DNA from 4 places in the Kluyvera intermedia genome. Region 3 is predicted to be linked to each of the others. Evidence: predicted binding sites of a transcription regulator. Region 3 holds the regulator's gene; each other region holds the start of a gene.
The links. Region 3 encodes PhoB, which activates phosphate uptake and scavenging genes when phosphate is short. Its sites were predicted from a motif close to CTGTCATAAAACTGNCNNAT; they were not measured.

Region 1 (7,154 bases), 1.4 Mb from region 3:
CCTTAAAGACCTAATTGTAGTAGATATTTCTACCTTATCTTGGCCTTTAGGCGCCGTCAATGCATCCGGTTCGCCAATTAGTTAAACAAATTTTTCCGTGTTACGTATTGATAACGATTAACCTTGTGGTAAAAAATTTAACTGATCTCCTACACTATTAGATAAGCCGGTCGAATAATTAAACGTGATCGGTATCGCACTCTTTCATTGAGCGGTTATTGGGTATGGTAAGCGGGATGTTCCTGGAGAGGTCTTTGGGAATTGGTCGCCGGGGAGGCGTTATGATCAGCACGATTGCGCTGTTTTGGGCCCTGTGTATCGTTTGTGTTGTGAATATGGCACGTTACTTCTCATCGTTACGTGCATTATTGGTTGTACTACGTGGTTGCGATCCCTTGCTTTATCAGTACGTTGATGGCAGTGGTTTCTTTACCTCCCACGGCCAACCTGGCAAGCAGGTACGCCTGGTCTGGTACATTTACGGCCAGCGTTATCGCGATCATCATGACGACGAATTTATCCGTCGTTGCGAGCGGCTGCGTCGGCAATTTATTTTGACCAGCTCCCTTTGCGGGCTGGTATTTATTAGCTTGATTGGCCTGATGATTTGGCACTAAGCAAAAAAAAACGGGCCAGTTTCCTGACCCGTTTCTTCTTTGTGTCTGACGCTTAGATAAGCTTCAGAGACAACCAGTACAGTACACCAGACAGAATAATCGACGCAGGCAGCGTGAAGACCCAGGCCATCAGAATGTTGGTCACGGTCTTTCTTTGCAGCCCACCGCCGTCAACCACCATGGTACCTGCCACAGAGGACGACAGTACGTGGGTTGTTGAGACCGGCATCCCGGTATAACTTGCCAGACCGATGGACACCGCAGATGTCATCTGCGCCGCCATGCCCTGTGCGTAGGTCATACCTTTCTTACCGATTTTCTCACCGATAGTGGTCGCTACACGACGCCAGCCGATCATCGTACCGCAGCCTAACGCCAACGCGACGGCCATGATAATCCACACTGGAGCGTACTCAATGGTGCTCAGCATGTCGGTTTTCAGCTTTTTCAGCAGGCGCTGGTCGTCGGCATTCACTTCCGGCATCTTCGCCACTTTATCCGTGGTATCAGAGATGCACAGCATGATGCGACGCAGCTGACCGCGCTGTTCTACCGAGAGCTTATCGTAGCTTTCGATATTAGCCAGCATCGCTTTGGTGCGATCGAGCGCGTTGAGGGTATTCGTCGGATGACAGTGGAACTCAACCGCGGCCAATGCTTCTGGCGTCAATTTCTCAGCGTTGTTTGCGACTTTCAGCAGCAGCTCAGGGCGCTGTTGGAAGAAGATTTCAACGTTGTTGACCGCATCGCGGGTACGGGTGATTTCGTAACCGGAGGCGTTCATATTGACCACGAAACCTGCCGGGGCGACGCCAATCAACACCAGCATTACCAGACCAATGCCTTTCTGACCGTCGTTTGCGCCGTGGGAGAATGCCACGCCAATCGCCGAGATGATCAGAGCAATACGGGTCCAGAATGGCGGTTTTTTCTTACCGTCTTTCTTTTCACGTTCAGCAGGAGTCAGGTGGATACGGGCGCGTTTTTTGGTTCCGCTCCAGTAACGACGCAGCAGGAAAATCAGGCCACCAGCCACAACCAGACCCACGATTGGTGAAATGATCAATGAACCGAAAATATTAATCACTTTCGGGATATTGAGCGCTTCAACCACAGAGGTGCCGGTCATCAGCGCATTGGTTAAACCAATCCCGATGATAGCGCCAATCAGCGTGTGGGAACTGGACGCAGGCAGACCGAAGTACCAGGTGCCGAGGTTCCAGATAATCGCAGCCAACAGCATGGAGAAGACCATGGCAAGGCCGTGTGCGGAGCCCATATTGAGCAGAAGATCCGTCGGTAACATATGCACAATCGCATAGGCTACACTCAGACCGCCCAACAGAACGCCGAGGAAGTTAAAGATTGCTGCCATTGCAACCGCAAGCTGCGAGCGCATGGCACGAGTATAAATCACTGTGGCAACCGCGTTAGCCGTATCATGGAAACCGTTAATGGCTTCATAGAAGAGAACAAACACAAGTGCCAGAACTAATAACAGCCCGGTATGTAAATCCAGGCCAGCGAACAAATGTAACATAGGACGTTACGCCATTTTGAGGTCATGAACGCGCGGCATTATCAGGGACATTGGCTGCGCGGGCAAAGTGAAATCTCTATTTTTTTTGATATTTATCTGCAAGCTGTCAGTGGCTGCAAATAATTATTTCCCTTGTATCAATCAGATAAGTCGGCTTTGTGGATATTTCACTGGTATGACATCCGTGAAAAATTTACACTTCCCGACAATACCTATGTTGAGGATAGTGCGTGGAAAGGTTTGATGCCATTGTAGTGGGTGCCGGAGCGGCAGGAATGTTTTGTGCAGCCATGGCTGGGCAGGCAGGCCGCCGCGTTTTGCTGCTGGACAACGGTAAAAAACCGGGGCGTAAAATCCTGATGTCCGGTGGTGGTCGCTGCAATTTCACTAATCTTTATGTCGAGCCTGCGGCTTATCTCAGCCAAAACCCGCATTTTTGCAAATCTGCGCTGGCGCGTTATACCCAGTGGGACTTTATCGACATGGTCGGCAAACACGGCATTGCCTGGCATGAAAAAACCTTGGGCCAGCTGTTCTGTGATGATTCTGCCGAGCAGATAGTGACGATGCTGGTGGCCGAGTGCGAGAAAGGTAACGTCACCACTCGCCTGCGTAGCGAAATCCTCAGCGTTACCCGTGATGATGCAGGTTACACCCTGCAACTTAACGGCGATGTCGTTTCGGCAGATAAGCTGGTGATCGCCAGCGGTGGCCTGTCGATGCCGGGACTGGGTGCCTCGCCTTTAGGCTATAAAGTCGCGGAACAGTTCGGACTCAACGTTCTGCCAACGCGCGCCGGTCTGGTGCCCTTTACCTTACACAAACCGATGCTGGAACAGTTCCAGGTGCTGTCTGGGGTTTCCGTACCGTCGGTGATTACCGCCGAAGACGGCACCGTCTTCCGCGAGAGTCTGCTTTTCACCCATCGTGGCCTTTCCGGCCCGGCAGTGTTGCAAATTTCGAGCTTCTGGCAAGCGGGCGAATTCGTCAGCATCAATCTCTTACCTGATATCGATCTGGCGGCGTTCCTCGACACTCAACGCGCTGAGCACCCAAATCAAAGCCTGAAAAACACGCTGGCGATGCAGCTGCCAAAACGACTGGTTGAATGTCTGCAACAGCTTGGGCAGGTTCCTGACGTCACTCTGAAGCAGCTCAACGCACGCGATCAGCAGGCGCTGGTTGAAACGCTGATTAACTGGCGCGTCCAGCCAAACGGCACCGAAGGCTATCGTACGGCGGAAGTGACGTTGGGCGGTGTAGATACCAATGAACTGTCGTCGCGCACCATGGAAGCGAAGAAAGTGCCGGGGCTGTTCTTTATTGGCGAAGTGATGGACGTCACCGGCTGGCTGGGCGGCTATAACTTCCAGTGGGCGTGGTCGAGCGCCTGGGCGTGTGCGCAGGCGCTGGCTGATGTCCGAGGACAATAAAGTTGTACACAAAGCACTAAAGTTGTAACCATTCTCAAAAAACGACGCTAATGTTGTATACTTACTGAATGTGTGGTTATAGGGTTGGAGACTATAAAATGCACATATAGGTACGTATCAATGTCGTTTTTAGGGTACGATCATGGCTAGGGGTAGGCGTCTCAAATCCTATTTGGATTATGAAAATGCGCTAGGTGACGGCATAGGAGTGGGCTATGGCCAAAGTTATCAGCCCTGGCTTAGAGCTCAGGACGTTAAATCCCGTGGAAACCGTTCGATAGTCTTTGGCCTTAAGACGTTTCGAAACCATCATCTCCTTTCTTCTGTCGAAAGTAACTTTTTCTATCTGGCTGAGTTTAATGACTCGGTGATTGATATCCGGGAACAATTCCCACTCTTTCCTCTCCGGCTTACCCAACAAATAGCAAATCATCTACATTTTCAACATCCTATGGTGAGGGGGGTGATGCTGCCAACTTACTGATTTAGTGTATGATGGTGTTTTTGAGGTGCTCCAGTGGCTTCTGTTTCTATCAGCTGTCCCTCCTGTTCAGCTACTGACGGGGTGGTGCGTAACGGCAAAAGCACTGCCGGACATCAGCGCTATCTCTGCTCTCACTGCCGTAAAACATGGCAACTGCAGTTCACTTACACCGCTTCTCAACCCGGTACGCACCAGAAAATCATTGATATGGCCATGAATGGCGTTGGATGCCGGGCAACCGCCCGCATTATGGGCGTTGGCCTCAACACGATTTTCCGCCATTTAAAAAACTCAGGCCGCAGTCGGTAACCTCGCGCATACAGCCGGGCAGTGACGTCATCGTCTGCGCGGAAATGGACGAACAGTGGGGATACGTCGGGGCTAAATCGCGCCAGCGCTGGCTGTTTTACGCGTATGACAGGCTCCGGAAGACGGTTGTTGCGCACGTATTCGGTGAACGCACTATGGCGACGCTGGGGCGTCTTATGAGCCTGCTGTCACCCTTTGACGTGGTGATATGGATGACGGATGGCTGGCCGCTGTATGAATCCCGCCTGAAGGGAAAGCTGCACGTAATCAGCAAGCGATATACGCAGCGAATTGAGCGGCATAACCTGAATCTGAGGCAGCACCTGGCACGGCTGGGACGGAAGTCGCTGTCGTTCTCAAAATCGGTGGAGCTGCATGACAAAGTCATCGGGCATTATCTGAACATAAAACACTATCAATAAGTTGGAGTCATTACCGAAGGAATGAAGGCTGACAAGAATGACATGAACTGTTTCAGCCTAAGAGAAGGGGACGGCCGTTTTGAAATAGCCTGTGAATTTGATGACCTGCCCGATTTTATCATGATCGACGACAGGGTGCAGACCACGCTCGCCTCAGAACATCTGCTGAATGAGGACGGCAATTTTGAAATCGTCAAAACGTTTAAAGCAACGACCTCAGGAAAACCGGAGCAGACCTGCATCCGCTGCATCCACCCGGATGAGGAGCCCCTGAGAAATTTACTGGGCATGAAAATTTCTGAGCTCAAGGCGGTGGGAAAAGAAGTTGAAAAAAATGTGGCGGATAAACGCACTGCATCGTTATGGCGTCAGGCCATCAGGGAAGCCGCAGCCCCCTATACCTGTTCGGAAATTATGCTGGATGTCGATAAAGAGTTCGGAACCGACACAAAATCATTATGGGGTAAGATCCTCGATTTGCTGCCCACGTATGCGATTTTCAAAGCCGACAGGGAAAGCAGCGACGGGGATTCCGAAGCTAAAAACCCCTTACAGCAGGCCGTAAAAGACGCTCAGGCTGCGCTGCAGGACAAAATTACAGCGCTGGAAAATGAGATTCAGGACAGCGTCCTGGATGTCGCACAGAGAACGCTGGATAAATTACGTGAAATGGCCCCCGAACTCGCCAGTGAACTGACTCCACGATTTAAGGAGAAACCCAAGTGGACCTTCAATTTCACCCTGGACGGGGAAAATGGCATCCCCATCAATAAGCGCGGCAGCGGGATAAGGAGGCTTATCCTGTTGAATTTTTTTCGGGCTGAGGCTGAAAAGAATGTCGCGGGGACGCCCAGAAATGTGATTTATGCCATAGAGGAGCCTGAAACGTCACAGCATCCGAACTATCAGATGATGCTGATGAAAGCGTTACTGGCACTGGCAGGCCAGCCGCACCGTCAGATTATCGTCACCACCCATGTCCCGGCGCTGGCCGGATTAATCCCTGTCGAAGGCGTACGTTATGTTACCCGAAATGAGGCGGGTGAACCCGTAGTAAAAATGCCGGATGACGCAGTGCTGAAGGAAGCCACTGAAAGCCTGGGGGTGCTGCCAGAGACCGGTATGGAAAGGGCGCAGGGGATTGTTCTGGTAGAGGGAAAGTCGGATGTTACTTTCCTGAGGCATGCGGCCAGTTCATTAAAACAGTCAGGTGCGCTGCCAGCCTCTCTGGAGGACGTGAAAATAGTGCCAGTCCTCATAGGAGGGTGTGGTAGCGTCAAACACTGGGTTACATTGAATCTGGCCAAAGATCTGGGGCTTCCCTGGTGCGTATTTCTGGACTCCGATATTGGGGGAGACCCTGCACAGGTTCTGTCCATCCAGAAGCGTAAAAAAGAAGTAGAGGAGGCCGGTAAGGTATTTTTCGCTACGCGCAAACGTGAGATAGAAAACTATCTGTGCCCGGATCTTATCGAGGAAATTACTGGTGTAGCCGTCACGTTTACGGACACCTGTGACGCTAAAAAAATAATCGGCCGGGCTGTGGGAATGAAACCCGATAATGTACTAGATAAATTCTGGCCTCAGATGACATCAGAAAGAATCATCTCAAGATCAACCTATCATGACGGAACGCAGGAGAGAAGCGAGCTGGTTGAGATCCTGAGCGACATTGTATCCATGACGAGATAATGTATTAAATAAGCATCTCAGGTGCATATATTCCGGTCCTCAACAAAGGACCGGAGTACAGAGTAGTAAAAACCCGAAATTAATCGGGTTTGAATTATATAAAGATTAACCGACTCCCGCGCCCAGGAACGATGTAAAATCACGCTTGTCGTGACATTTCTACAATGTTTACTTTTGACTATCAAGCCATTTATTCATCTGCTCAATTTCACCTTTTTGAGCTTTAATGATGTCCTGCGCGAGCTTTCTCATTTTCGGATCTTTTCCGTATTTGAGCTCGGTCTCAGCCATTGCTATTGCCCCTTCATGGTGCGCTACCATGCCTTTCGCAAAAGCCTTGTCGGGATCGGACTCATTTACGGCAGCCATCATTTTGTCATGCATGTCTTTCATGCCAGCCATATATTCCTGTGACGAAGCCGAGGTAGACATATCAGTCATTTTCATTTCTGAATGTTCTGCTGAAATCGCTGGCAGGGATAACATTAATACTGCAAATAAAGTGTTTCTGGCTTTCATAAAAAATATCCTTTTAGCGTTGATGCCCGTTAACTGTAGCAGAATCTGATAAAAATGCCCCCTGTAGGGGGCAAAGATGTTGCCATATATCCGGTTACGGAAAAATCTATCAAGGAAATAAGGACAGCACAGATACTT
Region 2 (7,154 bases), 1.1 Mb from region 3:
TAGCTATCTTGCCACCACGACTTTCAATAGTGATAGGACGGCTAAGATCGGCAACCTGCGCTGTGGTCAGCGTCTTGCCATCAATAGTCACGTTATTAACCCCGACCTTCTCCGGGAGGACATTTGAGGAGAAGTTGACGTCAGTGGATTGTCCGAAGGCGATAGCCTTCCATTGTTGGGCGGTCTCAGCGTGTGCCGAGAGTGAAAATGCTGCGCTACAAAGGGTAAGAGCCAGAGGTATCTTGTTGTTCATATTATCTTCCTGAATGGTTTATCGGTGCAATTATCACCAAATCAAAATGGTGTTTCTTTTTTGTTCGTCACAATAATGAATAAATAAAACACCGTTTTAATTTAAGCTGTTCTTTATTCAGGTGGTAAAAAAACAATATAAGCAGAGAGATAGCCTGCAATCTGGCGTTCAGACTGATTTCTTACAAGACAAATGGATTTGATATGGACGAAAATAGGGGTAGAAAAGGGAATGTTGAGTGTTTTATCAGCAAGCCATTTCATGGCGAAAAATATGTAGAATTTTCAACGTTAACCGGGTTTACTTCATCCTTAATCTACAGACAGGATACCTATGTCTAACCGTACCATGAGCGTTGTGATCCTTGCCGCTGGCAAAGGCACGCGTATGTATTCCGATCTTCCTAAAGTGCTGCATACTCTGGCGGGTAAGCCAATGGTGCAGCATGTCATTGATGCCGCTAACCATGTTGGCGCAACCCAGGTACATCTGGTGTACGGCCACGGCGGTGATTTACTTAAGCAGACCTTAACGGATGACAATCTGAACTGGGTGCTACAGGCAGAACAATTGGGTACCGGTCATGCTATGCAGCAGGCTGCCCCGTTCTTTGCCGATGACGAAGATATCCTGATGCTGTACGGCGACGTTCCGCTGATCTCCGTTGAAACGCTGCAACGCCTGCGTGATGCTAAACCGCAGGGCGGTATTGGTTTACTGACGGTCGTGCTATCCGATCCAAGCGGCTACGGCCGAATCACCCGCGAAAACGGCAAAGTGACCGGCATCGTCGAGCATAAAGATGCCACCGATGAACAGCGTCTGATCCCGGAAATAAACACCGGCATCCTGATTGCTAACGGCGCGGATTTGAAACGCTGGCTGGCGAAACTGAACAACAACAACGCGCAGGGTGAGTTCTATATCACCGATATTATCGCAATGGCCTATCAGGAAGGGCGCGAGGTTGTCGCCGTTCATCCGGCACGTATCAGCGAAACCGACGGTGTGAATAACCGCCTTCAACTTGCCCGTCTTGAGCGTATTTACCAGTCAGAGCAGGCTGAAAAACTGCTGCTGGCAGGCGTGATGCTGCGTGACCCGGCGCGTTTTGATCTGCGCGGCACGCTGTCTCACGGGCGCGATATCGAAATTGATACTAACGTTATCCTTGAGGGCAACGTGGTACTGGGTCATCGCGTTAAAATCGGCGCCGGCTGCGTGATTAAAAACGCCACCATTGGCGACGACTGTGAAATCAGCCCGTACAGCGTAGTGGAAGATGCCCACCTGGAAGCCGCCTGCACCATTGGGCCGTTCGCTCGACTTCGCCCTGGCGCGGAGCTGCTGGAAGGTGCGCATGTCGGTAACTTTGTCGAAATGAAAAAAGCGCGCTTGGGTAAAGGCTCAAAAGCTGGTCATCTGACCTACCTGGGCGATGCGGAAATTGGCGATAACGTCAATATCGGCGCAGGAACCATCACCTGCAACTATGACGGCGCAAACAAGTTTAAAACCATTATTGGCGATGACGTCTTTGTTGGCTCAGACTCCCAGCTGGTGGCCCCGGTCACCATCGGAAAAGGTGTCACCATTGCCGCAGGTACGACGGTTACTCGTGATGTTGCTGATAATGAACTGGTGATCAGCCGCGTACCACAGGTACACAAACAAGGTTGGCAGCGTCCGGTGAAGATTAAGAAGTAGGCCTGATAAGGTGTAACCGCCATCAGGCAAACAAAGGGCGAGGCGATAACATAATCTCCCGCCCAAAATGCAGTACCTATAAAAATAACCCCACTCTCTACAAGGCTCGGGGCGCCCGGTAACGGGCAACAGGTTGACCGACAACGCGTAAAAATCGGAACTAAAAACTATGTGTGGAATTGTTGGCGCAGTCGCGCAACGTGATGTAGCTGAAATCCTTCTCGAAGGCCTTCGTCGTCTGGAATACCGTGGCTATGACTCTGCGGGTTTGGCGGTCGTGGATGCACAAGGTCATATGACTCGCCTGCGTCGCCTGGGTAAGGTCCAGATGCTGTCTAATGCAGCGGCTGAACACCCACTGCCAGGCGGCACGGGTATTGCTCACACTCGCTGGGCAACCCACGGCGAACCTTCGGAAACCAATGCACATCCGCATGTTTCTGACTACATTGCTGTGGTGCATAACGGCATCATTGAAAACCACGAACCGTTGCGCGAAATGCTGCAGGCTCGCGGCTACGTGTTTGTTTCAGCGACCGACACCGAAGTGATTGCTCACCTCGTTCACTGGGAACTGGAGCAGGGCGGTACCCTGCGCGAAGCCGTTCTCCGTGCGATCCCGCAACTGCGTGGCGCGTACGGCACGGTGATTATGGATTCTCGCGACCCGAGCACCTTATTGGCTGCTCGTTCCGGTAGCCCGCTGGTTATCGGTCTTGGGATGGGTGAGAACTTTATCGCTTCTGACCAGTTAGCGCTGCTGCCGGTGACTCGTCGTTTTATCTTCCTTGAAGAGGGGGATATTGCGGAAATCACTCGCCGTACGGTCGAGATCTTCGATAAGACCGGCGCGGAAGTGAAGCGTCAGGAGATCGAATCAAACCTGCAATATGATGCGGGCGATAAAGGTATCTATCGCCACTACATGCAAAAAGAGATCTACGAGCAGCCAAACGCGATTAAAAACACCTTAAGCGGGCGTATCAGCCACGGTGAAGTGGATTTAAGCGAGCTGGGGCCACAGGCTGACACATTGCTCTCTCAGGTTGAACATATTCAAATCATCGCCTGTGGTACCTCCTATAACTCCGGAATGGTCGCACGCTATTGGTTTGAGTCGCTGGCCGGCGTGCCGTGCGATGTTGAGATTGCCTCGGAATTCCGTTACCGCAAATCAGCGGTGCGTCCTAACAGCCTTGTGATCACGCTGTCTCAGTCCGGTGAAACGGCCGATACTCTGGCAGGACTGCGCCTGGCGAAAGAGCTGGGCTACCTGGGCTCACTGGCTGTATGCAACGTGGCGGGTTCATCGCTGGTTCGTGAATCTGATCTGGCTATTATGACCAAAGCAGGCGCGGAAATTGGCGTTGCTTCAACCAAAGCGTTCACCACTCAGTTGACCGTTTTGCTGCTGCTGGTGGCGAAAATGGCGCGGCTTAAAGGCGCTGATGCTGCGGTTGAGCATGAAATCATACATGCGCTTCAGGCGCTGCCAAGCCGCATAGAACAGGTTCTGTCTGAAGACAAACGCATTGAAGCGCTGGCGGAAGATTTCTCCGATAAGCATCACGCGCTGTTCTTAGGTCGTGGCGATCAGTATCCAATCGCTCTTGAAGGGGCGCTGAAGCTTAAAGAGATCTCCTACATCCACGCTGAAGCCTACGCGGCAGGCGAGCTGAAACACGGCCCGCTGGCGCTGATTGATGCGGATATGCCGGTTATTGTGGTGGCACCGAACAACGAGCTACTGGAAAAACTGAAATCCAACATTGAAGAAGTTCGCGCGCGCGGCGGTGAGTTGTATGTGTTTGCCGATAGAGATGCGGCCTTCACCAACAGCGATAACATGCACATTATCGAGATGCCGCATGTGGAAGAGGTGATTGCGCCTATCTTCTACACCGTACCGCTTCAGTTGCTCTCCTACCATGTGGCGCTGATCAAAGGCACTGATGTTGACCAGCCACGTAATCTGGCGAAGTCGGTCACGGTAGAATAATCGCCATTACTTATCTCATCATCCGGTTATGTCTCAGGCATAGCCGGATTTTTTTTACCTGCTATAACTGTCATAAAGTGCGACGATTTCGTTGTCATGAAAAGAAAATTATTCTGAAATCATACTGTAAATTATTTTTCTAATTTATTGATTTATATATATTTAATAATATCTTTTTTTACGGGGTTTTCGTTGTCATTAAACTGTCATAAACCTTACATATAACTGTCACCTGATTGTCCTACTTTGCTCCTCGTAAACACAAAACAACACTTTACGAATTCTTGCAGGAGACATTATGAAAGTTATGCGTACCACTGTCGCAACTGTTGTCGCCGCGACCTTATCTATGAGCGCTTTCGCCGCAAACGCAGCAGCAAGCCTGACGGGCGCAGGTGCAACCTTCCCCGCGCCGGTGTATGCCAAATGGGCTGATACCTATAACAAAGAAACTGGCAATAAAGTTAACTACCAGGGTATTGGCTCCTCAGGCGGCGTAAAACAAATCACCGCGAACACCGTTGATTTCGGCGCATCCGATGCTCCGCTGTCTGACGAGAAGCTCTCTCAGGAAGGCCTGTTCCAGTTCCCTACCGTGATCGGTGGTGTTGTGCTGGCCGTTAACATCCCTGGCCTGAAATCAGGCGAGCTGGTGCTGGACGGTAAAACGCTGGGTGATATCTACCTTGGCAAAATTAAGAAGTGGGATGATGCCGCAATCACCAAACTGAACCCAGGCGTTAAGCTGCCTTCTCAGAACATCGCCGTGGTGCGTCGTGCTGATGGTTCCGGTACTTCCTTCGTCTTCACCAGCTACCTGGCGAAAGTGAACGAAGAGTGGAAATCTAAAATTGGCGCAGGCTCTACCGTAAACTGGCCAACCGGTCTGGGCGGTAAAGGTAACGACGGTATTGCCGCGTTCGTACAGCGTCTGCCAGGCTCTATCGGTTACGTTGAATATGCTTACGCTAAGCAGAATAACCTGGCTTACACCAAGTTGATTTCTGCCGACGGTAAAGCGATTAGCCCGACCGAAGAGAACTTCGCCAACGCTGCAAAAGGCGCTGACTGGAGCAAATCCTTCGCTCAGGACTTGACCAACCAGAAAGGTGAGGGCGCATGGCCAATTACCTCCACCACCTTCATTCTGGTACACAAAGATCAGAAGAAACCTGAGCAAGGCGCTGAAGTGCTGAAGTTCTTTGACTGGGCTTACAAAAACGGTGGCAAACAGGCTAATGACCTGGATTATGCTACCTTGCCAGACAGCGTGGTTGAGCAGGTTCGTGCTGCATGGAAGACCAACGTGAAAGATAGCAGCGGTAAAGCGCTGTACTGATTACGGCCGCCCGGCGGTGACGCCGGGCATCTGTAAACGTCGTCGCAGATTTTAAATAGAAGAGTAATTTATGGCTGCAACCAAGCCTGCTTTTAACCCACCGGGTAAAAAGGGTGACATGATATTCAGCGCGCTGGTAAGACTGGCTGCGCTGATTGTGCTATTGATGTTGGGCGGGATTATCGTCTCTCTTATCATCTCTTCCTGGCCTAGTATGGAGAAGTTCGGCTTCGCCTTCCTGTGGACCAAAGAGTGGGACGCGCCTAATGACATCTACGGTGCGCTAGTACCGATTTATGGCACCATTGTGACCTCCGTTATCGCCTTGCTGATCGCCGTTCCGGTGAGTTTCGGCATCGCACTCTTCCTGACTGAACTGGCACCCAACTGGCTTAAACGCCCGCTCGGTATTGCGATAGAACTGCTGGCGGCTATCCCCAGTATTGTTTACGGCATGTGGGGCCTGTTTATCTTTGCGCCGCTGTTTGCGACCTACTTCCAGGAGCCGGTGGGCAATATTCTTTCTAACGTCCCGTTTGTCGGCGCACTGTTCTCCGGCCCGGCGTTTGGTATCGGTATTCTGGCGGCTGGGGTTATCCTCGCCATCATGATCATCCCGTACATTTCTGCCGTCATGCGTGACGTATTTGAACAAACGCCGGTCATGATGAAAGAGTCGGCTTATGGCATTGGCTGCACCACCTGGGAAGTGATCTGGCGTATCGTCCTGCCGTTCACCAAAAACGGTGTGATTGGCGGCGTGATGCTGGGTCTGGGTCGTGCGCTGGGTGAAACCATGGCGGTGACCTTTATCATCGGTAACACCTACCAGCTCGACAGCGTCTCGCTGTACATGCCGGGCAACAGTATTACCTCCGCGCTGGCGAATGAATTTGCGGAAGCAGAATCTGGCCTGCACGTTGCTGCGTTGATGGAACTGGGTCTGATCTTGTTTGCCATTACCTTTATCGTCCTGGCAGCATCGAAGTTCATGATTATGCGCCTCGCGAAAAATGAAGGGGCACGCTCATGACAACGCTGGAAATGCAAAATACCGCCGCACTGGCTGAATCCCGCCGCAAAATGCAGGCGCGTCGCCGCATGAAGAATCGCATCGCGCTGACGCTTTCGATGGCGACGATGATCTTCGGTTTGTTCTGGCTGGTGTGGATCTTAATGGCCACCATTACCCGTGGTATCGACGGGATGTCGCTGGCGCTGTTTACTGAGATGACACCACCGCCGAATACGGCGGGTGGCGGTCTGGCAAACGCCCTCGCGGGTAGCGGCCTGCTGATTCTGTGGTCAACCGTCATCGGGACGCCACTGGGCATCATGGCGGGCATTTATCTGGCCGAATACGGACGTAAATCCTGGCTGGCTGAAGTGATCCGCTTTATTAACGACATTCTGCTTTCTGCACCGTCTATCGTCGTGGGCCTGTTCGTCTACACCATCGTGGTGGCGCAGATGCAGCACTTCTCCGGTTGGGCTGGCGTGATTGCGCTGGCGCTGTTGCAGGTGCCTATCGTGATTCGTACCACCGAGAACATGCTGAAACTGGTGCCGGATAGCCTGCGTGAAGCGGCTTATGCGCTGGGTACACCGAAGTGGCGGATGATCTCTGCGATTACGCTAAAAGCATCTATCTCCGGGATTATGACCGGTATTCTGCTGGCTATTGCGCGTATTGCCGGTGAAACAGCACCGCTGCTGTTTACCGCGCTCTCCAACCAGTTCTGGAGCACCGACATGATGCAGCCTATCGCCAACTTGCCGGTCACCATCTTTAAATTTGCAATGAGCCCATTTGCAGAGTGGCAGCAACTGGCCTGGGCCGGGGTGCTGATTATCAC
Region 3 (7,154 bases):
CGGCGTGACCTCAGCCAGTTTGCCGTCGCTGAAGTTCACAAGGTTAACGCTTTTGCTTTTGCCGGTTTCATCAAAACTCAGGGAGATAGGCGAGCCGCTGTAGCGAATATGCTCGCTGCCACCAATTTTCTGCGCCCGGTGAATATGTCCCAGCGCAATATAGTCGGCAGGTGGGAAGTTTTGTGCCGGAAAAGCATCCAGTGTGCCAATATAAATGTCGCGTACCGCATCGCTTTTGCTGGCGCCGACGGTTGTCAGATGGCCGCTGGCAATAATCGGCAGCGTGCGGTCATCACGCAGTTCGCAGGCTTGCTGATACTGCTGCTGATAATAATCAGTGATGCTTTCCAGCACCTGGCGTTGTTTTTCCTGACCGGAAAGTCCCGCCTGGCTGGTGATAATGTCGCGCGGACGCAAGAACGGAACCGGGCAAAATACTGCGCCAGGCGTGCCGTCGCGCAGATTTAAGATAAAGGGCGCATGACCGGCGCTGGCAATCACCGTGGTGTTAAGGAACGATAGGATATCCCGGGATTCATTCAGCGTGGCGACGGAATCATGGTTACCCGCCAGTACCACCAGATGACAGCCCGTTTGCTGGAGATCGACCACAAATCGGTTATACAGCTCGCGCGCGTAGCTCGGCGGCGAACCGGTATCGAAGATATCACCGGCGACAATAATGGCGTCAACCTGCTCCGATTTTGCGGTGTTAAGCAGCCATTGCAGGAAGGCTTGATGTTCTGCGGCGCGGCTTTTGCTGTAAAAGTTCTGGCCAAGGTGCCAGTCCGATGTGTGGATAATGCGCATAGCGGTTCCGTGGAAAGTGACGTAAAGTTGAGTATAAACATTCACCTACGGGTTGGTCGATGAGTGTCTATGTGCTGTGTCATAAACGGTGAAGGGCTATCATCTCACGGTCATGTTTATCATAAAACTGTCATAAATCTGACGCATAATGACGCCGTATATAATACTGATGTCTAAAAACAGGGCAAATAATGGCAAGACGTATTCTGGTCGTTGAAGATGAAGCACCTATCCGTGAGATGGTTTGTTTCGTTCTGGAGCAAAACGGTTTTCAGCCGGTGGAAGCAGAAGATTACGACAGCGCTGTCAACAAACTCAATGAACCCTGGCCCGATCTGATTCTGCTTGACTGGATGTTACCGGGCGGTTCTGGGCTGCAATTTATAAAGCATATCAAACGCGAGGCTCTGACCCGAGATATTCCCGTTGTGATGCTGACCGCTCGCGGCGAAGAAGAAGATCGCGTGCGAGGCCTCGAAACCGGTGCTGATGATTACATCACCAAACCCTTCTCACCCAAAGAGCTAGTTGCGCGCATCAAAGCCGTTATGCGCCGTATTTCACCGATGGCGGTGGAAGAGGTGATTGAGATGCAGGGGTTGAGCCTTGACCCAACCTCTCACCGGGTCATGACCGGTGAAAACCCATTGGATATGGGGCCAACTGAATTTAAACTGCTGCACTTCTTTATGACACACCCGGAGCGTGTCTACAGCCGTGAACAGCTGCTGAACCACGTTTGGGGAACTAACGTCTATGTTGAAGACAGGACTGTTGATGTGCATATTCGTCGCCTGCGCAAGGCGCTGGAACACAGTGGTCATGACCGCATGGTGCAAACTGTTCGCGGCACGGGTTATCGTTTTTCCACCCGTTTCTAATTGTTGACTGGAGTGTGACTCGTGCTGGAACGGCTGTCATGGAAAAGGCTGGTCCTGGAGCTGCTGTTATGCTGCTTCCCGGCCGTGGTACTGGGACTGGTATTCGGTTATCTGCCGTGGTTTTTACTGGCGGCAGTGACCGGGCTGCTTATCTGGCATTTCTGGAATTTACTGCGATTGTCCTGGTGGCTGTGGGTTGACAGAAGTATGACCCCTCCGCCGGGGCGCGGTAGCTGGGAGCCTTTATTATATGGGCTCAACCAGATGCAGTTGCGTAATAAGAAACGTCGCCGTGAGCTGGGTAATCTGATCAAGCGTTTTCGCAGCGGCGCAGAATCTTTACCCGATGCAGTGGTGCTGACCACTGAAGAAGGCGCGATTTTCTGGTGTAATGGCCTGGCCCAACAGTTGCTGGGTCTTCGCTGGCCCGACGATAGCGGGCAAAATATCTTAAACCTGCTGCGTTATCCTGAATTTACCCAACATCTTAAAAAGCGTGAATTCCATAAGCCGTTGCACCTGGTGCTCAATAGCGGCCGCCATCTGGAAATTCGTATTATGCCCTACACCGACCGTCAGTTGCTGATGGTGGCGCGCGACGTTACCCAAATGCATCAACTGGAAGGTGCACGGCGTAATTTCTTTGCGAACGTAAGCCATGAGTTGCGTACACCGCTGACGGTGCTGCAAGGCTATCTTGAGATGATGCAGGAGCAGCCGCTGGAAGGCTCGGTGCGTGAGAAAGCGTTGCATACCATGCGTGAGCAAACTCAGCGAATGGAAGGGCTGGTCAGGCAATTGCTGACGTTGTCGAAAATTGAGGCATCCCCCGTGCTGGCGCTCAATGAGAAAATTGACGTGCCGATGATGCTGCGGGTGGTGGAGCGTGAAGCGCAGACCCTAAGCCATTATCAGCATCAGTTCCATTTCGACATTGATGAGTCGCTAAAAGTGCTGGGCAATGAGGATCAACTGCGCAGCGCGATGTCGAATCTGGTGTATAACGCCGTTAACCATACCCCTGAAGGGACGCTGATTACCGTGCGCTGGCAGCATGCACCGCACGGCGCGCTGTTTAGCGTGTCTGATAATGGGCCGGGAATTTCGCCGGAACATTTGCCGAGGCTGACCGAGAGTTTCTATCGTGTCGATAAAGCGCGTTCGCGGCAAACCGGCGGCAGTGGGTTAGGGCTGGCGATTGTGAAACATGCGGTGAGTCATCACGACAGTCGGCTGGATATCACCAGTGAGTTGGGTAAAGGTTCATGCTTTAGCTTCCTGCTGCCGGAACGTTTAATTGCCAAAAATGACGCGTGATCCCACGCTTGTCAGCTTAACTTTCCACAGACCAGCCTCGGCTGGTCTGTTTGCTTTGCAGTCAATGAAACGTCGCCTGATTAACGAACGTCTGGTTGTTTTTTGTTCGCATGATTAGCCGGATGTTTTTCTTAAATCCAGTTTAAAAGTCTGCCTGTAAATTCACTATCAATATAATCATCTGGTTTTGCGATCCCGTGTTGCTTTAAAACGTTATAAGCGTTTAAATTGCCCACCTGGCAGTCACAAATAGACTGTTAATTCGCGGTAAATCAAAAAACTATTCTTCTTTACATCGCGAAGGGAGCATATCCCGCTAAGTTTGTCGTTGGTTTCCTCTGCATCATTCCACAGGCGCTGGCGCGATAAATTTTCGTTTTACAACACCACATCCACAGGCTGTAGTTACATATGACCCATCAATTGAAATCGCGTGACATCATCGCTCTGGGCTTTATGACCTTTGCGTTGTTTGTTGGCGCAGGCAACATCATTTTTCCTCCTATGGTTGGCTTGCAGGCAGGCCCTCACGTTTGGACCGCGGCCTTTGGCTTTCTGATTACCGCTGTTGGTCTCCCGGTGCTGACCGTGATAGCTCTGGCGAAAGTGGGTGGCGGCGTCGATAGCCTCAGCACGCCAATTGGTAAAGTGGCGGGCGTTTTGCTGGCGACCGTGTGTTATCTCGCTGTCGGCCCGCTGTTTGCCACACCGCGTACCGCGACTGTCTCATTTGAAATCGGTATTGCGCCGCTGACCGGTAGCGGCGAACTGCCGCTGTTTATCTACAGCATTATCTATTTTGCGCTGGTGATTCTGGTTTCGCTGTATCCGGGTAAATTGCTGGATACCGTGGGTAACTTCCTGGCACCGTTGAAAATCCTCGCGCTGATTATTCTCTCTGTTGCCGCAGTGATCTGGCCTGCCGGCCCTATCAGCAATGCGCTGGATGCTTATGAAACCGCTGCGTTCTCAAACGGTTTCGTTAACGGCTATCTGACCATGGATACGTTGGGCGCGATGGTCTTCGGTATTGTTATCGTTAACGCTGCACGTTCTCGTGGCGTAACGGAAGCACGTCTGCTGACCCGCTACACGATTTGGGCTGGTCTGATGGCGGGTGTCGGCCTGACGCTGCTGTACCTGGCGCTGTTCCGTCTGGGTTCTGATAGCGCGACGCTGGTCGACCAAAACGCGAACGGTGCAGCTATTCTGCATGCTTACGTTCAGCACACCTTCGGTGGTGCGGGTAGCTTCATGCTGGCGGCGCTGATCTTCATTGCTTGTCTGGTCACCGCGGTTGGCTTGACCTGCGCATGTGCGGAGTTCTTTGCTCAGTACCTGCCGTTCTCCTATCGCACGCTGGTCTTTATCCTCGGTCTGTTCTCGATGGCGGTATCGAATCTGGGGCTGAGCCACCTGATTCAAATCTCTATTCCGGTGCTGACGGCCATCTATCCGCCGTGTATCGCACTTGTAGTACTCAGTTTTACCCGCAATTGGTGGCATAATTCCGGCCGCGTGATTGCACCACCGATGTTTATCAGTCTGGTTTTTGGTATCCTTGACGCTATCAAAGCCTCTGCTTTCGCTGACGTATTACCGGGTTGGACTGCCCGTTTACCGATGGCGGAGCAAGGTCTGGCATGGTTGATGCCAACAATCGTGATGGCGATTCTGGCTGTAATCTGGGATCGCATGGCAGGACGCCAGGTAACATCAAGCGCGCATTAATCTGCACGGCGCTTTAACGGTGTTTAACCACGGGACGTGATGTTCCGTGGTTTTTTATTTTGGGTACTTTAGCCTAAGTTGTTCGCGCGGCTTTTATGGGCAGCGCGGGGATGATGGGTCTGACATGGCACTGGAAACGATGGAAAACAACAAGCTGAAGCGCGGGCTAAGCGCCCGACACATCCGCTTTATGGCCCTCGGGTCGGCAATTGGTACGGGGCTATTTTATGGTTCCGCCGACGCAATCAAAATGGCAGGGCCAAGCGTGCTGCTGGCCTATATTATCGGTGGCGTGGCCGCTTATATTATTATGCGAGCGCTGGGCGAAATGTCCGTGCATAACCCGTCCGCCAGCTCTTTTTCTCGCTACGCGCAGGAAAACCTCGGGCCGCTGGCGGGCTACATCACCGGCTGGACTTACTGTTTTGAGATCCTGATCGTCGCCATTGCTGATGTCACAGCATTCGGTATCTATATGGGCATCTGGTTCCCGACGGTACCGCACTGGATATGGGTACTCAGCGTGGTGCTGATTATCTGCGCCGTCAACCTGATGAGCGTCAAGGTATTTGGCGAGCTGGAGTTCTGGTTCTCCTTCTTCAAAGTGGCCACCATTATCATCATGATTTTGGCCGGTTTCGGTATCATCATCTGGGGTATTGGCAACGGCGGGCAGCCTACGGGGATTCATAACCTGTGGAGCAACGGCGGCTTCTTCAGTAACGGCTGGATCGGTATGGTGATGTCGCTACAGATGGTGATGTTTGCCTACGGCGGTATTGAGATTATCGGTATTACCGCCGGTGAAGCGAAGAACCCTGAAGAGTCTATTCCGCGTGCTATTAACTCCGTACCGATGCGTATTCTGGTGTTCTATGTTGGTACGCTGTTCGTCATTATGTCCATCTACCCATGGAACCAGGTGGGTACCGATGGTAGCCCGTTTGTGCTGACTTTCCAGCATCTGGGGATTACCTTTGCCGCCAGCATCCTGAACTTCGTGGTGTTGACGGCGTCGCTCTCAGCAATCAACGCAGACGTCTTTGGCGTCGGTCGTATGCTGCATGGCATGGCCGAGCAGGGTAGTGCGCCTAAGTTTTTTGCCAAAACTTCACGCCGCGGTATTCCGTGGGTGACGGTCACGGTTATGACGATCGCGCTGCTGTTTGCGGTGTATCTGAACTACATCATGCCGGAAAACGTCTTCCTGGTGATTGCATCGCTGGCAACTTTCGCCACCGTTTGGGTGTGGATTATGATCCTGCTCTCGCAGGTAGCATTCCGCCGTCGTTTGTCCGCTGATGAAGTGAAGGCGCTGAAGTTTAAAGTACCGGGCGGCGTAGCAACCACTTCCGTAGGTCTGGTGTTCCTGGTCTTTATTATCGCGCTGATTGGTTATCATCCGGACACCCGAATCTCCCTGTATGTGGGCTTTGCGTGGATCCTGCTGTTGCTGGTTGGCTGGATGTTTAAAACGCGTCGTCGCAGCTAATTGCTGCGTTGTTTCGTGAAAACCCGGTTTACGCCGGGTTTTTTTATGCCTGAAATCTGCGCCCCCGTCCTCCTCCCTACAAAAAAGCCTAAAAGATGAGTAGGGTGAAATGTCCGTGTGGCAAGGTGGGCACATTTTGAAAATAGGGGATAGACGATGTTAAATGCCTGGCACCTGCCTGTTGCACCCTTTATAAAACAGCAGCAGGACAAATTAATAATAACCCTTTGGCTGCGCGGCGATGACCTGCCACAGCGGGTTACCCTGCGCGCGGAAGTGGATAACGAAGAGATGGCGCTGCCGATGCGCCGCAGTGGTAAATCACCGGCGCCTGACGTGGTGCAATGGCGTGGGGAGATTACGTTGCAGGAAGGGCAACCGCGTCGACGCTATGCGTTTAAGCTGTTGTGGGCAGACCGCCAGCAGTGGTTTTCGCCAAAAGGGATGAGTGCTTTCCCGCCCGCCAAGCTGGAAATGTTTGCTTATGACTGCGTGGATAACGGCCCCCAGTGGGTAACTGAGCAGATTTTCTATCAAATTTTCCCTGACCGTTTTGCCCGTAGTCAGACGCGCGGCGAAGGGCAGGATAAGGTCTATCACCACCATGCCGCCGGGCACGAGATTATTCGCCGGGAGTGGGATGAACCGCTAACCGGAGAGGCGGGCGGCTCAACCTTCTATGGTGGCGATCTTGACGGTATCAGCGCCAAACTCCCGTACCTGAAGGAACTGGGTATTACCGCGCTGTACCTGAACCCGGTTTTCACCGCACCCAGCGTACACAAATACGACACCGAAGATTATCGCCAGGTTGATCCGCAGTTTGGCGGCAACGAGGCACTGCTGCGTTTACGCCACAATACTCAGCGAGAGGGGATGCGGATGATCCTCGATGGCGTATTCAATCACAGCGGTGATACCCA
Region 4 (7,154 bases), 1.5 Mb from region 3:
CGGTGAAAGGTGTTGGCAAGGATAAAGTCGGCGTTCTCGATATTCCTGGCTTCTACGTCGGTCTGACCGAAGATGTGAAGGTACAGCTGCAGAAGCTAGAAAAACAGAACGTTAGCAGCGTGATTATCGATCTGCGTAGCAACGGCGGTGGTGCACTGACGGAAGCCGTATCGCTTTCCGGTCTGTTCATTCCGTCAGGCCCAGTGGTGCAGGTGCGTGATAACAACGGCAAGGTTCGCGAAGACAGCGATACCGATGGCGTGGTGTATTACAAAGGCCCGCTGGTGGTTCTGGTCGACCGCTTCAGTGCATCAGCATCGGAGATTTTTGCCGCTGCGATGCAGGATTACGGCCGCGCGCTTATCGTCGGTGAACCAACCTTCGGTAAAGGAACCGTGCAGCAGTATCGCTCTTTGAATCGTATTTACGATCAGATGCTGCGTCCTGAGTGGCCTGCGCTTGGCTCTGTCCAGTACACCATTCAGAAGTTCTACCGCATCAACGGCGGCAGTACGCAGCGTAAAGGTGTCACTCCGGACATTCTGATGCCAACCGGCAAGGAAGAAACCGAAACGGGTGAGAAGTTCGAAGACAACGCATTGCCGTGGGACAGCGTCAACGCTGCCACTTATGTGAAGTCCGGCGATATGCTGCCGTTCGAACCTCAGTTGTTGAAGCTGCACGATGAGCGTATCGCGAAAGATTCAGAGTTCCAGTACATCGCTAAAGATATTGCCCACTTCAATGCGTTGAAGGATAAACGCAATATTGCTTCTCTGAATTACGCTCAGCGTCTGAAAGAGAACGATGAAGACGATGCAACGCGTTTGGCGCGGATTAACGATCGCTACAAGCGTGAAGGCAAAGCGCCGCTGAAGAAAATCGACGATCTGCCGAAGGACTATAAAGAACCGGATCCTTATCTCGATGAGACGGTTAAAATCGCCGTTGATCTGGCGCGGATTGAAAAAGCCAATCCCGTAGAACAACCTGCGGCGAGTCAATAATCCTCAACAGGCACAAGCAATTGTGCCTGTTTTTTTTATCTCTCTCATATTCTCGTCAACAACTATGCTACAAAATGTAAAGTTGTGTCTTTCTCGTGACTTAGCCTAACGTGATCGTTGAAAATTGCCGTATTGCCCCTACGATATGGGTAATCGCATAGTGCGTTTTGTTAAAAAGAGGTTAAAAGTAAATTATGATGCGAATCGCGCTCTTCCTGATGACCAACCTGGCAGTGATGGTTGTGTTCGGGCTGGTGCTCAGCCTGACAGGAGTTCAGTCGAGCAGCATGACGGGTCTACTGATCATGGCGCTGCTATTTGGTTTTGGCGGTTCTATTGTTTCGTTGATGATGTCGAAGTGGATGGCGTTGAAGTCGGTAGGCGGTGAGGTTATTGAACAACCGCGTAACGAGCAGGAACGTTGGTTAATGACGACCGTTGCACGTCAGGCGCAGCAGGTCGGTATCGCTATGCCGCAGGTAGCGCTTTATCACGCGCCGGATATTAACGCTTTTGCCACCGGCGCTCGCCGTGACGCTTCACTGGTTGCGGTAAGCACCGGTCTGTTGCAGAACATGAGCCGTGACGAAGCGGAAGCGGTTATTGCGCATGAGATTAGCCACATCGCCAACGGTGATATGGTCACCATGACGCTTATCCAGGGCATCGTGAACACCTTCGTTATCTTTATCTCGCGCGTTATTGCGCAGATTGCTGCCGGTTTCCTCGGCGGCAACCGTGATGAAGGTGAGGAAGGGGGCAACGGTAACCCACTGATCTATTTTGCCGTTTCCATGGTACTGGAACTGGTGTTTGGTATTCTGGCGAGCATTATTACCATGTGGTTCTCGCGCTACCGTGAATTCCATGCTGATGCGGGTTCCGCGAAACTGGTAGGACGTGAAAAGATGATTGCCGCATTGCAACGTCTGAAAACCAGTTACGAGCCGCAGGAAGCTAGCAGCATGATGGCGTTTTGCATTAACGGTAAGTCGAAGTCACTGAGCGAAATGTTCATGACCCACCCGCCGTTGGACAAACGTATCGAAGCGCTGCGTAGCGGCGAATACATGAAGTAAAACTAAGCGCCTCAACTGAGGCGCTTTTCAATTTGGCCCTAACTTTGTGCCCGAGGTTGGGTAATACGTAAACCACTAAACAGAGTTGCAACGACCGCCAGTGTCCCCGCGAGGAGCAGAGAAACGTGGGTACCGCCATTGCCAAAAGCATTGAACATCAGCGCGACCAACGCAGCACCGGTACTCTGACCCAATAGACGAGCTGTCCCCAGCATCCCACTCGCGCCACCACTACGGTTGCGTGGAGCAGAGGCAATAATCGTGTGGTTGTTTGGCGACTGGAATAGACCAAAGCCTGCCCCGCACAACAGCATACGCCAGATAATATCGATATCAGTGGGTGATGCGGGCAGCATCGCCATCGCAAATAACCCGCAGGCCATCACGCCCATTCCCAGTGCGCCTAGCAAGCCCGCATGTACGCGCTCAATCAAATAACCTGCCAGCGGAGCCATCACCATTGTCGCCAGTGGCCATGGCGTTAACAGCAGTCCGGTTTCCACCTCGCTACGCCCAACAATACTTTGCAAGAAGAAGGGTAATGAGACCATCGCCAGCATCTGGGCGCAAAATGAACATATAGACGTGCAAATAGAGAGTGAAAAAAGTGGGATGCGCAGCAAGTCAACCGGCAGTAGTGGGACAGGAAGACGCAATTGACGGCGTACGAAGAAGAAGCCTATCACCAGTAATGCGACCACTTCAGCAACCACCAGCGTAATGGACTGGCCCTGAGCAAAGCCGCTTAATGCGGTAATCAGCAGGCCAAAGGTTAGCGCATTCATCACCGCGCTTGGCAGGTCGAAACGTTGAGTTTGACTGCGGGTCCCGTTCGACGGCAAGAATCTTACGGCCAGCAGCCAGGCGATAATTCCCAGCGGTACGTTTATCAGGAAAAGCCATTGCCAGGAGGCCAGAGACAGTATCGCGGCGGCAATCGTCGGCCCGGCAGCCGAGGAAACGGCGACCACGAAGGAGTTAATTCCCATCCCGCGCCCGAGCTGACGCTGCGGGTAAATCAGACGAATAAGAGCCGTATTCACACTCATCAACGCTGCGCCGCCAAAGCCTTGCGCAATGCGCGCGAGCGTCAGCATCTCCAGTGAATGCGAGAAGGCACATAACAGAGAGGTTAGGGTAAAGACCACCAGACCGGCTTTATAGATCCGGTGGTAGCCAATCATATCGCCAAGAAAGGAGAGCGAAAGCAGGGAGATGACAATCGCTATCTGGTAGGCGTTGACTATCCAGATCGAGGCCGCAGGTGATGCATTCAGGTCTGTGGCAATCGTGGGTAATGCCACGTTTGCAATGGCGCCGTCGAGTACGGCCATGGTAATACCAATAACAATGGTCAGAATGGCGCCATACCGCTGGGGGACCGGCAAGCCATCAATCAGGGGTCTAGTCATGAGGGGAAACTTGTTTTTATGGAAATTATTTACCAGAAAATGATTCTAGCATTGATTAATCCATTGAATGTCGCAGATTTGTAACCAGGTCACAGAAGTTTCATTGCTACAAAGGGATTGCGAAATTATAATAAAAACCGGTTCTAATATTTATAAAACAGTTGCGATGAGGTGATAAATGTCAGCAGCGGATTTGGACAAGCAGCCAGATTCTGTCTCTTCGGTACTAAAGGTTTTTGGTATCCTGCAGGCACTTGGCGAAGAACGCGAAATCGGTATTACTGAACTTTCGCAGCGCGTCATGATGTCGAAAAGCACCGTTTATCGCTTTTTGCAGACCATGAAATCGTTGGGGTATGTTGCCCAGGAAGGGGAGTCCGAAAAGTATTCGCTCACGCTGAAACTGTTTGAGTTGGGTGCTCGCGCATTACAGAACGTCGATTTGATTCGTAGCGCAGATATCCAGATGCGTGAATTGTCTCGTTTAACCAAAGAGACCGTTCATCTGGGTGCACTGGATGAAGACAGTATTGTCTACATCCACAAGATCGATTCTATGTATAACTTGCGTATGTACTCCCGTGTGGGACGTCGTAACCCGTTGTACAGTACGGCAATTGGTAAAGTGCTTCTCGCCTGGCGTGAGACTGACGAAGTGCGTCAGATTCTCGAAGGCGTTGAATACAAGGTGAGCACTGACCGTACCATTGCTAATACTGATGAGCTGATCACCGTGCTTGAGCAGGTGCGTAAGCAGGGTTATGGCGAAGACAACGAAGAGCAGGAAGAAGGGCTGCGCTGTATCGGTGTTCCGGTATTTGACCGCTTTGGCGTGGTTATCGCAGGATTGAGTATTTCCTTCCCAACTCTGCGCTTCTCAGAAGAGCGTCTGCATGAGTATGTGGCGATGCTGCACACGGCTGCCCGTAAAATTTCAGAGCAAATGGGTTATAACGATTATCCATTCTGAATCTGAGACAAAATGCCCGGTTTTGCCGGGCATTTTTTTGTCCATTTTTAGCCTTCGTCGACAACGCTTACGCTTTTACGCAGCAGTGGGCAGCTTGGGCGGCCAACAACACCGTTGTCACCGTGAAGGTAAAAAGCCGTGCTAAACCCTTGTGCTGTGAGATATTTACATTGTAGTCCCAGACCACCTGCGGTTTTCTGACTTCCCGCCAGCACGCCATAACCACTCATCAGCACCCCGATGGCAACAATCGCCAGAAAAATGACGGTTCGGACAAATAGGCGCATAAGAATTCCTCTTCTATTATTTTCTTCATAGATAATACGATACTTCGTTAACGGATTGACACAAGCCTATGATTCCTAAAAGCGCGAGATGCCGTTACAGTTAGCCGCGGTTTAAGGTTAGCATGCTAACCTGATTGAATCTGAGTAAGAATTCATGCGGAGAGTGGAGTGAAAAAGTTTCGGTGGGTATTATTGATACTCGTAATTGCTGCCTGCCTGCTGCTGTGGACCCAGATGATCAACGTTATGTGCGATCAGGATGTTCAGTTCTTCAGCGGTGTGTGCAGCATTAACAGGTTTATACCCTGGTAAAACATTTTTGCCGGTAGCGATTTCCTTCCGTAATGTGAGTGGTAGAATAGATCGTTCCTTTTGAGGTGGTAAAATGAGTGATCTAGTAAGTTCTGGGGCATTAAATCTGGCGTCATTGGCGTTATCCTTCCTGTTGCTGTTAGTCGGTCTGGTGTTGTGGTTCTTTGTGAATCGCGCCAGTTCTCGTGCTAACGAGCAAATCGAACTCCTTGAATCGTTACTCGATCAGCAAAAGCGCCAGAATGCGCTGCTGCGTCGACTGTGCGAGGCAAATGAGCCCGAGAAAAAAGAAGAAGTGGTGCCAAAGGCAGAAGATGTAAAAGAAGACAATGAAGATGATTTTATTCGCCTGGTCGCGGAGCGATAGTCTCTTCAACGAATGACACCGTGCAGCCTGTGATGGGCTGCCGGAAAGTGAGTAAAGCACCATTTCAGGGCAAATCGCCCATTCTCCTCTGAACGTTCGTTTCATCGACGCATGTCTGTCGTGACACTTCCTGAATCTCACTTTTATTGCCGCTTGTTTAGGCCGATGGCCGCCTCAACCAGTATGTTATTGTTATCAGTGCGTCATTCATAGTCGCTATTTCCGCTACAGGATATATTATCCTTCGTATTAATATAGTAGCGGCGCTTAATTAATCACCGAATTTGTTGCGCATAATCTGTGTGAAATGAGCGAAACGTTTTTATTGCCTTATGATGAGGCAATGTCATGAAAGTTTCATTATTTTGGTGCAGCCTTACAGGCGTTATTAAACGTACATTCTGTGATTGATTACCGAACACCTGTAAAGCACTTATAACCGGCCCGCCAAATGCAGGCCAAAAAGTTATAGTGGAAATAGCACTAAGGATATAAAAAAATGTTGGGTAATCTGCTTCACTCGGCGCGCAGAGGTAAAGCTGCATCATGTTAAAAAAGTCTTACGATACCGTAAGCTAGGTCACATTTGAGCCTGGGGTGCAGTGTATCGATAAAGCGTTAAAGGGGCGGCTAATGCATACTCTGGCAAATGATTTGTTGGGATTTGTGCGGCGGATCGAGACACGTTTAAAAATGGCTTGCCATTAATTACGTAGTATGTGATAACACGTTTTGGGTTAAACGAGGTACAGTTCTGTTTATGTATGGCATTATCAGTAAAGAAGTCCTGAGTAAAAACGTTGACGTTGAATACCGCTTCTCTGCCGAACCTTTAATTAGTGCCGCATGCAGTCATGTCTCAGTTTTATCTATATGAAAACGCCTGCGGGCGCAGAAAACACTCTAAGGAATTTTGCAAATGGCAAAGATTAAAGGTCAGGTTAAGTGGTTCAACGAGTCTAAAGGTTTTGGCTTCATTACTCCTGCTGACGGCAGCAAAGATGTATTCGTACATTTCTCTGCAATCCAGGGTAACGGCTTCAAAACTCTGGCTGAAGGCCAGAACGTTGAGTTCGAAATTCAGGACGGCCAGAAAGGCCCAGCGGCTGTTAACGTAACCGCTATCTGATTCGACAATCACTGATCTTGCGGCGCGAGAGCGCATCATCATCAGACATAAAGCCTCGCGAATGCGGGGCTTTCTCATTTTAACTTCTGCCACTTTTACCCTCGCTTCGCCTTTCTCCCTTGCCTGAATAGCGGTACACTTTCGCCCTTTGATATCATGCCGGAGTCGTTATGTCCTACAGTTGTCCGCTCTGCCACGCGCCACTTACGCGCAGCGGCAATAGTTACCTTTGCCCACAGCGTCATCAGTTTGACCAGGCGAAGGAGGGCTACGTCAATCTCCTGCCTGTACAGCACAAACGCTCCCGAGACCCAGGCGACAGCGCCGAAATGATGCAAGCGCGTCGTGCGTTCCTCGATGCTGGGCACTATCAGCCGCTTCGCGATGCCGTCAGTGAGAAGCTACGCGCCATACATCCCGAACATCTATTAGATATTGGTTGTGGAGAAGGGTATTACACCCATGCCTTTGCCGCTGATGCGAAGGAAACGTGGGGGCTTGATGTCTCAAAGACGGCCGTTCGCTACGGGGCTAAGCGCTATCCGCAGGTCAACTTCTGTGTGGCATCCAGCCAGCGTCTGCCGTTTGATG

Region 1: the regulator PhoB is predicted to act here: its motif matches at 2,320-2,339, upstream of pitA (inorganic phosphate transporter PitA).
Region 2: the regulator PhoB is predicted to act here: its motif matches at 4,163-4,182, upstream of pstS (phosphate ABC transporter substrate-binding protein PstS).
Region 4: the regulator PhoB is predicted to act here: its motif matches at 3,566-3,585, upstream of kdgR (DNA-binding transcriptional regulator KdgR).

Annotation. Positions count from the first base shown of each region.
Region 1 is NZ_CP139986.1:318,134-325,287, forward strand. It holds gene uspB (universal stress protein UspB) at 282-617, shown strand; gene pitA (inorganic phosphate transporter PitA) at 670-2,157, opposite strand; gene U0026_RS01465 (BaiN/RdsA family NAD(P)/FAD-dependent oxidoreductase) at 2,388-3,590, shown strand; partial or broken gene U0026_RS01470 (TnsA endonuclease N-terminal domain-containing protein) at 3,733-4,056, shown strand; one part of gene U0026_RS01475 (IS1-like element IS1B family transposase) at 4,108-4,357, shown strand; one part of gene U0026_RS01475 (IS1-like element IS1B family transposase) at 4,357-4,805, shown strand; gene U0026_RS01480 (ATP-dependent nuclease) at 4,827-6,497, shown strand; gene copM (CopM family metallochaperone) at 6,666-7,016, opposite strand.
Region 2 is NZ_CP139986.1:4,713,145-4,720,298, forward strand. It holds gene U0026_RS22585 (right-handed parallel beta-helix repeat-containing protein) at 1-253, opposite strand, end outside; gene glmU (bifunctional UDP-N-acetylglucosamine diphosphorylase/glucosamine-1-phosphate N-acetyltransferase GlmU) at 587-1,960, shown strand; gene glmS (glutamine--fructose-6-phosphate transaminase (isomerizing)) at 2,130-3,959, shown strand; gene pstS (phosphate ABC transporter substrate-binding protein PstS) at 4,258-5,298, shown strand; gene pstC (phosphate ABC transporter permease PstC) at 5,369-6,331, shown strand; gene pstA (phosphate ABC transporter permease PstA) at 6,328-7,154, shown strand, end outside.
Region 3 is NZ_CP139986.1:3,613,344-3,620,497, reverse strand. It holds gene sbcD (exonuclease subunit SbcD) at 1-810, opposite strand, end outside; gene phoB (phosphate response regulator transcription factor PhoB) at 1,002-1,691, shown strand; gene phoR (phosphate regulon sensor histidine kinase PhoR) at 1,713-3,008, shown strand; gene brnQ (branched-chain amino acid transporter carrier protein BrnQ) at 3,420-4,739, shown strand; gene proY (proline-specific permease ProY) at 4,879-6,231, shown strand; gene malZ (maltodextrin glucosidase) at 6,388-7,154, shown strand, end outside.
Region 4 is NZ_CP139986.1:2,095,854-2,103,007, forward strand. It holds gene prc (carboxy terminal-processing peptidase) at 1-1,007, shown strand, start outside; gene htpX (protease HtpX) at 1,202-2,086, shown strand; gene U0026_RS10190 (MFS transporter) at 2,125-3,498, opposite strand; gene kdgR (DNA-binding transcriptional regulator KdgR) at 3,677-4,468, shown strand; gene U0026_RS10200 (YobH family protein) at 4,516-4,755, opposite strand; gene mgrB (PhoP/PhoQ regulatory lipoprotein MgrB) at 4,924-5,067, shown strand; gene U0026_RS10210 (YebO family protein) at 5,141-5,434, shown strand; gene U0026_RS10215 (DUF2627 domain-containing protein) at 6,195-6,311, shown strand; gene cspE (transcription antiterminator/RNA stability regulator CspE) at 6,354-6,563, shown strand; gene rlmA (23S rRNA (guanine(745)-N(1))-methyltransferase) at 6,734-7,154, shown strand, end outside.